DNA from 3 places in the Pseudoalteromonas sp. T1lg122 genome. Region 1 is predicted to be linked to each of the others. Evidence: predicted binding sites of a transcription regulator. Region 1 holds the regulator's gene; each other region holds the start of a gene.

Region 1 (4,514 bases):
ACGCCGTGTAACTCATCTAATAAGCTGTCAAATTCGTCATCAGTGATGTCGTCACTGTCGCTACTAATTACATCTGGCGTGGTTGAAGCAGGACCTTGCCCCTTGCCATGAAGCTCATCAAGTAGGCTTTCAAATTCATCTTCGGTGATTTCGTCAATGTTCTGTGATTCAGGCTTGCTATCTGCAAGACCACCGCCATCAAACAACATGTCGAAAGCAAATGGGTCATCTTCATCAATATTATCTGTCGCGATATCAGCTGTAACGTCAGGCGTATCGACAACTGGCTCTTCAATAACAGGCTCTTCAGGTGCAACTGCAACATCGCCTGCTACAGAAATATCTTCACCAGCGAGCTCTTCTGCTGTAGGTGGCTGGCTTAATTTATGAAGAACATCTAATAGGGCTTGATCTGCGGGCTCTGGTTGTTCGCGATTTTGAATCGTAGCGAACATTTCATTGATAGTGTCGAGGGCCTGTAGGATTACATCCATCAGCTCAGGTGTAACTGTACGCACACCTTGACGTAATAAATCGAAAACATTCTCTGCACCATGACACGCATCAACAAGCTCTGTCATGCTCAAGAAGCCTGCACCACCTTTTACAGTGTGAAAGCCTCTAAAAATGGCGTTTAAAAGATCTTTGTCTTCTGGGTTATTTTCAAGCTCGACTAATTGCTCTGACAAAAGCTCTAAGATTTCCCCTGCTTCAACAAGGAAATCCTGTAATATATCTTCATCGACTTCAAAGCTCATGCAGCTACTCTCCTCTTAGAAGCCCAGACTTGATAATAGGTCATCGACTTCATCTTGTCCTGAGACAACATCATCGCGAGACTCACTATCAATAATCGGCCCTTCAGGACCTGCTAGTGTATCACTGGTCGCAGGTGCTTTTTCTATGGCCTGTTTTTCTTGTTGTTGATGACCATCTTCTTGACTGCCAAACACAGTTAAGAGATTAATTAAACTGTCTTCTACTTCACGCACTAATTCGATAACTCGGCGGATAACCTGCCCCGTTAAGTCTTGATAGTCCTGAGCCATCAACACATTAGTCATCAAACCTTGTAATTCGTCGGTTTTGGTGTGCGAGTTATTCATGAACTTATCTAAGCTATGACATAACGATTTAAATTCACCGAGTTCAATTTCTCGGCTCATTAAACGATCCCAAGTGGGTTTTATTGTTGCGATTTCATCAGCAAGTTGTTGTGCAATCGGTAAACTTGCTTCAACCGCATCCATGGTTTTATTTGCGGCGCTTTCTGTCATTTCCATAACATAATTTAAGCGCTGCTTAGCGTCTGGGATCGCTTCGGTAGTTAAATCGGCGAGACGAGTATCTAAGTCAAAGTTTTTTAACGCTTCATGAAGCTGACGCGTCAATTTACCGACTTCAGCAAACAACTCTGATTGTTCTTTCGATGCAGCTTCAAGAATCAGCTTATCGGCTTTTTCTTGTTCACCATTTTCAAGATACTCAACAAGTTGACGAGCTTGCTCTAAACTTATTTGAGGCGCAGCAAGTGCTGACATAAGCCTCTCCCCTTAGATTAACCTAAACGTTCGAACACTTTTTCCAATTTGGTTTTAAGTGTCGCAGCAGTGAATGGTTTAACGATATAGCCATTAACACCTGCTTGAGCAGCAGCAACAATTTGTTCTTTTTTCGCTTCAGCTGTCACCATTAATACAGGAATATGCTTAAGGCTATCATCAGCACGAATTGCGCGTAACAAATCAATACCTTGCATACCAGGCATGTTCCAATCTGTTACAACAAAATCAAATTCTTGATTTTGTAGCATTGGTAATGCTGTTGAACCGTCGTCAGCTTCCTGCACATTGGTAAAACCTAAATCCCTTAATAGATTTTTAATGATACGTCTCATTGTAGAAAAATCATCAACAACAAGAATTTTCATGTTTTTATCCAAAACATCCTCCGGTGAGGTTTGAACCTTTATTTACTTACTACTAATTAATCCAGTCATTGATTTTTGCTTTGAGCTTAATCATCGCCTGACCATGTATTTGACTCACACGCGACTCGCTAACATCGAGTATGTGTCCTATTTCTTTTAAGTTCATTTCGTCGTTGTAGTACAAAGACAAAACAAGAGCATCTCTTTCTGGTAACGATTGGATTGCCGTTAATAGAGACTGGTTAAACCGCTCATTTTTAACGTTATTAAACGGTTTGTCTAGTCCTAAATCCTGACCTACTGGTGTGATGACGTCTTCATCTACGCCTAAGTCTTCTATACCTAATACTTTACTCGAATTTACATCATGTAGAATATGATGGTACTCATCCAGTGTAATATCAAGTTTTTCAGCTACTTCAGTGTCTTTTGGTTCACGATTTAGCGTACTTTCTAATTCAGATATGGTTTCAGCCACAAGGCGGGCATTGCGGTGAACTGAGCGAGGAGCCCAATCACCTCTACGAATTTCGTCTAACATCGCACCACGAATACGAATACCTGCGAAAGTTTCGAAGCTTGCACCTTTGCTTGCATCAAAGTTTTTTGACGCTTCAATCAGGCCAATCATACCTGATTGAATTAAATCATCGAGTTGTACACTGGCAGGTAAACGAGCAATTAGATGGCACGCCACTTTTTTAACTAAAGAGGCATGTTTTTCAACAATCGCATTCAGATTCTGTGCTGATTGATATCCCATCGCTTTATTCACCGATGTTGTCATAGTTAGCCGTTTACTAGTTTTTCAATAAAAAATTCTAAATGGCCAGACGGTTGATTAGGGATCGGCCACTTAACTGCTTTTGTTGCTAATGTTTTAAACGCCACCGCTGCCGGTGAGTTCGGGAATAATTCAACAATCACTTTTTGACGACGCGTTGATTTACGCATGTTCTCGTCATAAGGAATGGTTGCTACTAACTCCATTGAAACATCTAAAAAACGATCCGTTACTTTTGAAAGTTTAGCAAATAATTCTTGCCCTTCACGCATACTGCGCACCATATTGGCAACGATTTTAAATTTGTATACGCCATGCTCACGGCTCAGGACTTTAATAAGTGCGTAAGCATCGGTAATTGAGGTAGGTTCATCACATACAACCACAACAACATCTTGGGCTGCACGAGAAAAGCTTAATACCATGTCAGAAATACCCGCGGCGGTATCGACAATTAAAATATCAAACTCGGTGTTTAACTCGCTAAAAGCGCGAATAAGGCCTGCATGCTCTGAAGGTGTTAATTCCACCATGCTTTGTGAGCCAGACGTTGCTGGTACAATTTTGATGCCTGCAGGGCCTTCAACAAGAATTTCATCAAGCTCACACTCGCCTGATAAAACATGAGATAAGTTACGTTCAACACGAAGGCCAAGCATTACGTCACAGTTTGCCAGACCTAAATCGGCATCTAATACTAATACACGATTACCTAGCTGACCTAATGCAATTGCGGTATTGAGTGAAACGTTGGTTTTACCCACACCACCTTTACCGCCAGTAACAGCGATAACTTTAACGCCACTATTATTATTTTGATTCATTTTGCGCAGGCCGCTTGCTTGATCTAATACTGTGTTAATCATACATCCCTACTGTGTTCGACGCTACTGCTTGACGTCTTGAATGTTGTGCTTTTGCTCGTTTTAAATACAATTGTTCAGCTTTTTTCACTAGTTTTTCAGCATTCGCTACGCGAATATCCTCAGGAACGCGCTGACCGTTAGTAAGATACCCTATTGGCAGACGATTTTGAATCGCTATGCTAATAATCTCACCTAAACTTAAAGATTCATCCAATTTAGTGAAGATACAGCCACTTAGGTGAACCTTTTTAAAGTGTCTTACGGTTTCTTGCAAGACATTAATCTGTGCTGTTGCACTTAATACTAAATAACTACGAATATCAACACGCTGATTACGCATTAGGGTGTTTAATTGCTCAGTTAAACGTAAGTCGCGTTGGCTCATACCCGCTGTGTCTATTAATACTAGACGCTTATTACGTAAATGGTATAACACTTCTGCTAATTCATTCGCATCTTTTACTTGCTTTACGCCACAGCCAATAATACGACCATAAGTCGCCAATTGTTCGTAGGCACCAATTCTGTAAGTATCAGTAGTGATCAACGCCACTTTATCGGCGCCATATTTTTGCGCACCTAATGCAGCTAGTTTTGCAACTGTGGTAGTTTTACCAACGCCTGTTGGACCCACTAACGCAAATACACCGCCTTGACGCAATATTTCGTTATTCGTTGTATGCATTTGGTTTTCAACCATTTGCAGTAATGCTTGCCATGCTTGTTGGCGAGATACATCGTCAGGAATGAAACACGCCATTTGCTCTGCTACATCACGCTCAATGCCCATACCTGCTAAACGGTCAATCATACACGCACGAGTCGGATCGCGACGAGCCATGTCTTGTTGCATTAAGCCAGAAACTTGGTGTTCAAGTAATTGACGGATCGCGTTCATTTCTTCGCGCATGGTCGTCATTTCTGATTGATTAGC
Region 2 (4,514 bases), on a different contig from region 1:
TAATGGTTTCCGTGAGGAATCTGATCAGTCAGCGTAATCAGCTCAACGCGTAATTGCGAATGACCTATAGGAGCCGTTGCATAGTAATGCAGCGGCTTTTTTTTATCGGTTGTAAAAGTAAAGCCTCGTAAAGTAATCAAACTTTCAACGCGCTTAGCAATAGCTTTACCTGAATCAATGAGTAATACCTGTTGTTTGAAGTAATCACTAATCGCGCTGGCGAGTAATGGGAAATGCGTACAACCAAGAACTAATACATCTATATCTTCTGCTATCGCTAAATCACTCAATACTTTCTCAAGCTTTGCTTTATTGATTTTCTGCGTATGAAATAGTGTTTCAGCAATTTCCACCAGCGCCGTTGATCCATATAAGCTAACTTGTGTGCCTTGGCTATGAGTACTAATTAAGTTTGCAGTGTAGCGACTCTTAATCGTCGATGGTGTTGCCAATAAGCCAATATGTTTACTCTTACTAATAGCGCACGCAGGCTTTATCGCAGGTACAACACCAACAACTTCGATATTTGTATAAGGGCGAATAGTTTCTAATGCAGAGGTAGAAGCGGTATTACAGGCAATAACTAGGATATCTACGTGTAAGTTTGCTGTTTCTATAAACTTTAGTAGTGCAAAAAGACGAGCGATGATCGTTTGCTGGCTTTGTGCGCCATAAGGCAATAAAGCATTATCCATAAAATAGCTATAATCAGCATCAGGGATCACAGCTTGGATCTGTTCTAGTACGGTTGTTCCACCTATACCTGAATCAAACACCATTATATGAACTGACAAACTGCTTACCTCGGATCATCAAAGGTCAGCAGTTTGCCATGTGGCTTAATAAAAAGAAAGAAGGACTACGCTTCTTCTTCTGTTGCCGAACGTAGCTTATTCATTTGCTCAAACATGGCTTTGGTATAATCTACCAACTTACTGACTTCTTCTTTATCTTGGTTTAACCATTGTAAGATGCCAGCTAGTTCATTTTGCAAACCAATATCGCCCGCTTTATTAAACGCCTGCTTCAAGTCGTCATTAAATGGCGCAATTTTCTCAGCAACTTCTTTTTCAGGGGCTGGTTTATATTCTTCATAGCCTTTAATAGCTGCCACTGTTTTGGTTTGTTTCAGATCCATCGTAAAGCCAACAAGTTGCTCGTTGCCTAAGTTCAACTCTTTAGCTTGTTCAAAGGCATCTTCTAATGAACCAGAGAAGAATGTCTCACTGACACTTTGTAAGTCTTCCATCAGTTCATTGATAGCTTGCTGCTCTTGCTCATTTAGATCGCCATTGACTGTCATCGAGAATGATAAGTCACGAGATTGAGACGATTCACTGACAAAGGCCTCGTTATCACCATTTTTGCTATAGCTGCTTGCTGACTTACTTTGATATGCATCTGCAAAACTAATACTCACTTCATCACCTTCAGCGGTGGTGAAGGTGTATTCAGCGTTATTACTTAAACTAATATACTGAGCTTGGCTTACTGAAACCGCATTCGGTTTAGGATTGAACAAGTCTTCCTCTAATTCATCAATACCTTTGTAGATACCTTCTTTAGACTTTTTGATCCCTTCTTCAATGTCATCGTTGAGAATGCCTGACTCTTTAAGCTCACCATACGCATCGTCGATGCCCATTTGCACACCTTTACGTGCATCACCTAGCATGCCTTTGAGTTTTTCATCATCAGCACCATCGGCTTTTGCTTTACGAAGTGCACCGCCAACAAAGTCGAGAACGTTTTTTACGATCTCTTCAAAGTCGAACAGCGGCTTATCTTTTTTCTCTTCGGCTTTAGGTAGGCCTAATGCCTCTGCAAGTTTATCATCAAGAACTTTTGCCGCGAGCTCACGACCGCGTTGTTGATAACTATCTTGACGATTTTGAATGGTAGGCTGTTGCAATGCCTGCTTGCCATTGTATTTATTCACATTTGTATTAGGCATATAGCCTAGGTTGCCAATTTTCATGATCCGACTCCATGTTATGGTTAACTCATTATCGGCCAAAAACCAAAGAACTTAAGTTTTTTGTATAAAAAAACGACACTAAAATAAATAACAAAACTAGACAAATCCTCAGCGCTCCCTACAATAGCGCCGTTATAAAGCTAAGAGATAAAAGGTAATCAGCCATGGCGGTTATAAAAATTGATACAACTCAATACGATGCACAATTGAGTGAGAAAGAGCAGCGCATCACCTCACAGTTTCGACGTTTTGGTGTCGAAAAATTAGAAGTGTTTGGCTCTGATCCTATTCATTACCGCCAACGTGCAGAGTTTCGAGTATGGCATGAAGGTGAAGACCTGTTTCACATCATGTTTGATCAACAAACTAAAGAAAAAATCCGCGTTGATGAGTTTGACCCTGCAGCACCTTTAGTAGGTGAAGTTATGCAAGCCATGATCGAAAACTTAAAAGGTAGCGAAGTTCTGCGCCGTAAGCTATTTCAAATCGATTACCTATCAAGTTTAAGTGGCGAAATCCTTGTTAGCTTGTTATATCACAAACAATTAGATGAGCAGTGGCTGCAAGCAATTAAAGAGCTTAAGGCAAAACTGAGCACACAGTTTAAAATTGATTTTATTGGTCGTGCTCGTAAGCAAAAAGAAGTGATTGGTAATGACTATGTTGTCGAGCGTCTTAACGTAAACGGTAAAGAGCTTATTTATCAACAAGTCGAAAATAGCTTTACGCAGCCAAATGCGAAAGTGAACATCAAAATGCTCGAGTGGGCACAAGCGCTTTGCCAACCACTTAGCAATGATTTACTTGAGCTATATTGTGGAAATGGAAACTTTTCTATTGCCCTTGCGGGTTCATTCGATCGCGTATTAGCTACTGAGATATCAAAATCATCGGTTTACTCAGCGCAATACAATATTGCACAGAACAAAGTTGAGAACTTAGATATTATTCGGATGTCGAGTGAAGAGTTCACTCAAGCGATGAAAGGTGAACGTACCTTCTCTCGTTTAGATGGCATAGATCTGAAAAGCTATAACTGCCAAACAATCTTGGTGGATCCACCACGTGCTGGCATGGACACGCTAACTTGTGACCTAGTTGCCAACTACGACAACATTATTTATATCTCGTGTAATCCCGATACCCTAGAGCGTGACCTTGATCACTTATGCAAAACCCATGAAGTAAAACGCTTTGCGATTTTTGATCAGTTCCCTTACACCCACCACATCGAATCAGGTGTGTTTTTACAACGCAAATAAAATTATTTCTCTGCCAGCGCAGCAAAAAGCGCTGGCAACTGCTGCTCACTGAAGACTTCTATATTGTTGTCGGTTAACAGTTTTGCAGTTAACCCCATCCCTGATATTTTCTTTCCTGAATGACTACCATCATAAATAGTATTGCGACCACATGATGGGCTTGATTCTTTTAATAATGCAAAATGAATACCCTGCTTTTTGCAAAGCTTAAGTGCTTGTTCTGCGCCATAAGCAAATTGTACTGTGACATCTTGCGCATCTTTGGTAAGTACTCTGCCCGCTTTAATTTCTGCAGGCGGCCTTGGTGTCGGTAAGCCACCAGCCACTTCAGGACAAAATGCAACGAGCCTCCCTTGCTGTTTAAGTGTTTCTAAGCCTGGATGAAGTAAATTTTGCGATTGCCCATCATAACGAACAGGGTTTCCTAACAAACAGCTTGAAACTAATAGTTTTTGCATTTTTCTTTACCAACAAAAAAGCTCCGCGAACGGAGCTTTTAATTAAATTTAATTGAGCTTATTTATCAGCTAGGTAATTAATTAAGTCTGCCATGCTCTTCGCATCGCTAATACCTGAATCCGCACCTAAGATTAGACGGTATTTACCGTTAACTATAAAGGTTGGAACGCCTTTTAGCGCACCTTTTTGTTGATAGTATTCTTGATCGCGAGTCATTTTAGACGCCATCGTGCGCACAGAAAAACTGTTGTAGTACTTATCAAAGTCTTCTGCTGTTACACCTTGTGCAACGAAGATGCCTTTCATGTCTGCCAGTTCATTAATACGTGCACGCTTAGTGTGAATATGATCAAACACAGCTGCAACTAACTTATCGCTATTTGGTAATACCGTTGCAGTTGCATAACCCTGTGCTAAAACAGTTTGGATTTCTGGATCGCGAGGGCCAACAAAATTTACGTGGCTCTTTTTAAACTTAACACCCTCTTTAAGCATCGTTTTAAGATCAGCAACGATAGGCTCAAATGTATTACAGTGCGGGCAATAGAATGAGAAGAACTCTTTTACTTCTGGCTTTTTAGAAGCGCGCGCATCAATCGTTTCATAATGCTTACCTTCTTCATATTGCGCTGCTGAGGCATTTGCCGCTAAACCTAGCGTGGCTGCCATTAATACAGCTTTTACTAATTTTATCATTACTTCATTACTCCGAAATTATTGTTTTAATAAAAATTCCACTAACTCATCAAGCATCTGCTGGCTTTTGATGGTATTTAAATTGATTTTATATTTATCATTGACGATAAAAGTAGGCA
Region 3 (4,514 bases), on a different contig from region 1:
ATCAAAGTATTGAGCTGGATACTCTTTTGAAAAACGTACCATGCCTGAGCCTTCACGCATCGCTGGGGTAATTGCCATTAGCTTGTCGTCTTGTGCTGCCATATCACATAACCAGTCACCAAACACATTTGAGAATGTGGCAGCGCCTGGTTTTGATTTTGGTAATTTTGACATGCTCGGATCAAATTTTGGTACGCCATGGTAACCAATTGGATCCGCTTCAGCAGGCTTATAACCTTTACCTTTTTGCGTTTTAATATGCAGTAACTGCGGGCCTTTAAGGTTACGCATATTACGTAAGGTATCAACCAACATATTTACATCATGACCATCAATTGGGCCGATGTAGTTTAGGCCTAATTCTTCAAAGAACGTGCCTGGAATGACCATACCTTTTAAGTGTTCTTCCATGCGGCTAGCAAGTTCTTTCACTGGCGGTAAACCTGAAAGCAGCTTTTTACTGCCTTCACGAATATTGGTGTAGAAACTACCAGATAAAATACGAGCAAAGTGATTATTTAGTGCACCTACGTTTTCTGAAATCGACATTTCATTATCGTTTAAGATAATTAACACGTTAGGGTTTACATCACCCATGTGATTCATTGCTTCAAATGCCATACCCGCCGTAATCGCACCATCGCCAATAACCGCTACAGTTTTACGATCTTTACCTTCTTTTTCAGCGGCAATGGCCATGCCTAAGGCTGCTGAAATTGAGGTGCTCGAATGGCCAACACTGAAAGTGTCGTAAGGGCTTTCTTCACGGAATGGGAAAGGGTGCAAACCGTCTTTTTGACGGATAGTATGCATTTGGTCACGGCGACCCGTTAAGATTTTGTGCGGGTATGCTTGATGACCCACATCCCATACTAAACGATCTTCAGGAGTGTTATAAACATAATGCAGCGCAACTGTTAGTTCAACAGTGCCTAAACCTGATGCTAAATGACCACTACTTTGCGAAACCGAGTTAAGTAGGTATTCGCGTAACTCTTTACTAAACGCAGGTAACTTGTCTTGCGCTAAATCACGCAGTTGTGCTGGTTCGTCAACCAAACTTAATAATGGATACTTGCTACTATCAAGTGTCATGATTTTTTATACATCCTTCGCTAACCAGAGTGCATTATAGCCCATTGCTGCTCTGATTTTTTAGTTATTTTGTCTTTCTTTTGTAGGCATTAATAATTACGTTCAACGATATAGCTAGCAAGGCTCGCCAGTTCGCTGGTGTCGTAATCAATTGCCTCAAGAGCTTGATGAGCTTGAGCCAGTAAATCTTGTGCTTTTTGCTTTGCGCCAGCCATACCTAATAAAGCAGGGTAAGTTGCTTTATTAGCTGCAATATCTGAACCTTGTGGTTTACCCAATGTTTCAGTATCAGCTTCTACATCAAGGATATCGTCTTGTACCTGAAAAGCCAGTCCTATTGCTTGGCCAAATAGGTTTAATTGCGCGAGGGTATGTTCATCGCAATTTTTAGCACACAACGCACCAAGTGTAATTGCACAATTAAGTAATGCGCCTGTTTTTAGCTGGTGAATGCGCTCCAGCTGTTCAACAGTAATTTGTTTATCGGTCGCTTCGATATCCAGTGCTTGTCCACCTACCATACCCTCAATACCTGAGGCTTTGCTTAACGAGGCTATCATTTTTACTTGTTGCGTAGCTGAAACTGCAAATTGATGGTTGGCGATTAAATCAAATGCCAGTGTTTGTAATGCATCTCCGGCAAGTATGGCTTGCGCTTCCCCGTAAACAATATGACAGGTAGGACGGCCGCGTCTTAAGTCATCATCATCCATGGCAGGTAGGTCATCATGGACTAATGAGTAGCTATGAATACACTCAATAGCAGCGGCAAGAATATCAAGATCGGCTTTATCTGCGCCCATCATTCGGCCAGTTGCATAAACAAGGTAAGGACGTAAGCGCTTACCACCATTTAAAACACCATAATGCGTGGCTTCTTTGATGGTTTTTTCGGTATTAAGTGGTCGTTCGAAATAGCGATTTAAATGTGCTTCAACGTCTTCTCGAGCGCGTTGTAGTTGTTCTTTTAATTGCACTTAATTAGTCCAGGTTTGAATCAAAATTGCTAAGAGGCGCTTGGCTATCGTTGCCCATTAATATGGCAACCTTTTGTTCGGCTTGTTGTAACTTACCAGATGAAGCATTTGCCAACGCAATGCCGCGTTCAAACTGTTTGAGTGACTGCTCTAGCGACAGTTCACCTTGCTCCATTTGTGCAACAATTTGAGATAATTCATCCAGTGCTTCTTCAAAGCTTAAGTTTTCTGGTTTCTTTGTTGCCATTGTGGCCTCGATAGCTGTTAGAAAGTGAGGCCAATTTTAGGGGGAATGCTAAACTAGGTCAAAGAATGATGTGTTTTTTTACGCATAATCCATTTTCAATATGCTATTTTTACGGTTTTAGATACAGCTTAAACTTGTAGCTTAAAAATCTTACATTAAAATAAAATTAATTCATTTAATGATTTAAGTATTTCAATTGCTTGCCGATAAGCAGTTAATAATAAAAATTTGATGCCTATGGGTGTCGTGTAATTGTTCCTCTGGAGGGGTATGTGGATTTAGCAACCATAATAGGTATTCTTGGTGCCATAGGCTTAATTGCTATGTCGATGGTGTTAAGTAGTGACGGCCAAGTTGCAATGTTTTACAACACGCCTTCGGTGGTCATTGTATTTGGTGGTTCGATTTTTATCGTATTATCGAATTTCACTATGGGGCAATTTTTGGGCATTGGTAAGGTCGCTGCGAAAGCCTTTATGTTCAAAATTGAATCGCCAGAAGAATTAATCGAAAAAGCAGTAGAATTAGCTGACTCAGCACGTAAAGGTGGTTTCTTAGCATTAGAAGAAGCCGAAATCCCTAACGGCTTTATGCGTAAAGGGGTTGATATGTTAGTGGATGGTCATGATGCTGATGTGGTACGAGCTACACTGCAAAAAGATATTTCCCTTACTGCTACTCGCCATGAAATTGGTGCAGGCTTATTTAAGTCCCTCGCCGATATCGCTCCAGCGATGGGGATGATCGGTACACTGATCGGTCTGGTTGCTATGTTGTCAAACATGGATGACCCTAAAGCAATCGGTCCTGCAATGGCTGTAGCTCTTTTAACTACACTCTATGGTGCTTTTTTGGCAAACGTTGTTGCTATTCCTATTCAGGTAAAACTAGAGCTGCGTAAAGATGAGGAAGCGCTTAACCAACGCTTAATTCTTGATGCAGTACTGGGTATTCAAGATGGCCAAAACCCGAAAGTGATTGAAGGTATCTTGAAAAACTACTTGGCTGAATCAAAACGTAAAGTTGATACCGAGGAGTAGGGGATGTCTGATCAAGAGTGCAAATGCCCACCACCAGGCTTACCTGCTTGGATGGGAACTTTCGCAGATTTAATGTCACTATTAATGTGTTTCTTTGTACTCTTACTTGCCTTCTCTGAAATGGATGTACTGAAGTTCAAGCAAATTGCCGGCTCTATGAAGTTTGCTTTCGGTGTACAAAATAAAATAGAAGTAAAAGATATTCCTAAAGGAACCTCAGTCATTGCCATGGAGTTCACGCCTGGTAAGCCTGAACCCACTCCAATTGAAACGATTCAACAACAAACCGTAGAAATGACGCAGCAAATGCTTGAGTTTCAGGCCGGCGACGAAAGCTCTGCCGGTGGTCGTCAAGAGCAACGCGGTAACAAGCGTGGTGGTGAGTCACAAAGTACGGCTCAGCAACAAGCCTTGGAACAGTCAATTTCTGCGGCTGATCAAGAACAAACAAATGAACTTGTGAAGAAAATTGCCCAGCAGCTAGAACAGCAAATAATGGATGGGGCAATTGAGCTTGAGTCATTAGGCCAACAAATTATTATTCGCATTCGAGAAAATGGTTCATTCCCGTCTGGCAGTGCGTTTTTACAGCCAAAATTTAAACCGATTATTCGAGATATCGCCACGCTGTTAAAAGATGTGCCGGGCGAAATTACCGTGTCAGGGCATACTGATGATTTCCAAGTATCGAATGAGCTTTATACGAATAACTGGGATTTATCATCAAAACGCGCAGTGGCAGTCGCCAGTGAAATGGAAAAAGCACCAGGCTTTGATAAGTCACGAATGGTCGTGGTAGGGCATGCTGAAACAAGGCCCCTTGTACCGAATGTGACCGATGAAGATCGTAAACGAAATCGCCGTGTTGAAATCTCTATCATGCAAGGCAAAGCACACGAATCTGACCCTATTGATGTAAGGCCGTAAATCAATTAAAGTGAAACTTCATTAACACATGTAATGGAGTATAAAAATGAAAAAAGTTGATAAATATAGCTACATGCCAGGCAATGGTGATGGCGGTGATGATGATAAAACTGATTAAGACGCTTTATTGTGCCTGATTGGTTTGAACAAATTAGAGTTATTTTGAGCAATAGCTGGGTGTTCATTTTGAGCCCAGCTATTATTATTTTTTATCTTCGTAAAGACTGG

The links. The regulator FliA, encoded in region 1, starts transcription of late flagellar genes. The targets are predictions, from matches to a motif close to CTAAAGNTNNNNNNNNNNNNGCCGATA.
Region 2: C2M33_RS10765 (DUF5610 domain-containing protein) is a predicted target of FliA. The motif match lies at 2,008-2,034, and genes of this name have one in related genera.
Region 3: pomA (flagellar motor protein PomA) is a predicted target of FliA. The motif match lies at 2,502-2,528, and genes of this name have one in related genera.

The regions. Positions count from the first base shown of each region.
Region 1 is NZ_PQCG01000034.1:384,646-389,159, forward strand. Features, by position in the region: gene C2M33_RS19915 (chemotaxis protein CheA) at 1-758, opposite strand, end outside; gene C2M33_RS19920 (protein phosphatase CheZ) at 774-1,541, opposite strand; gene cheY (chemotaxis response regulator CheY) at 1,559-1,942, opposite strand; gene C2M33_RS19930 (RNA polymerase sigma factor FliA) at 1,983-2,693, opposite strand; gene C2M33_RS19935 (MinD/ParA family ATP-binding protein) at 2,720-3,580, opposite strand; gene flhF (flagellar biosynthesis protein FlhF) at 3,573-4,514, opposite strand, start outside.
Region 2 is NZ_PQCG01000025.1:21,454-25,967, reverse strand. Features, by position in the region: gene C2M33_RS10775 (RNA recognition motif domain-containing protein) at 1-37, shown strand, start outside; gene murI (glutamate racemase) at 1-794, opposite strand, end outside; gene C2M33_RS10765 (DUF5610 domain-containing protein) at 860-1,978, opposite strand; gene trmA (tRNA (uridine(54)-C5)-methyltransferase TrmA) at 2,143-3,240, shown strand; gene C2M33_RS10755 (DUF523 domain-containing protein) at 3,243-3,698, opposite strand; gene C2M33_RS10750 (thiol:disulfide interchange protein DsbA/DsbL) at 3,757-4,395, opposite strand; gene C2M33_RS10745 (thiol:disulfide interchange protein DsbA/DsbL) at 4,414-4,514, opposite strand, start outside.
Region 3 is NZ_PQCG01000031.1:375,621-380,134, forward strand. Features, by position in the region: gene dxs (1-deoxy-D-xylulose-5-phosphate synthase) at 1-1,095, opposite strand, end outside; gene ispA ((2E,6E)-farnesyl diphosphate synthase) at 1,185-2,072, opposite strand; gene xseB (exodeoxyribonuclease VII small subunit) at 2,077-2,319, opposite strand; gene pomA (flagellar motor protein PomA) at 2,592-3,359, shown strand; gene C2M33_RS12530 (flagellar motor protein MotB) at 3,363-4,286, shown strand; gene C2M33_RS12535 (hypothetical protein) at 4,416-4,514, shown strand, end outside.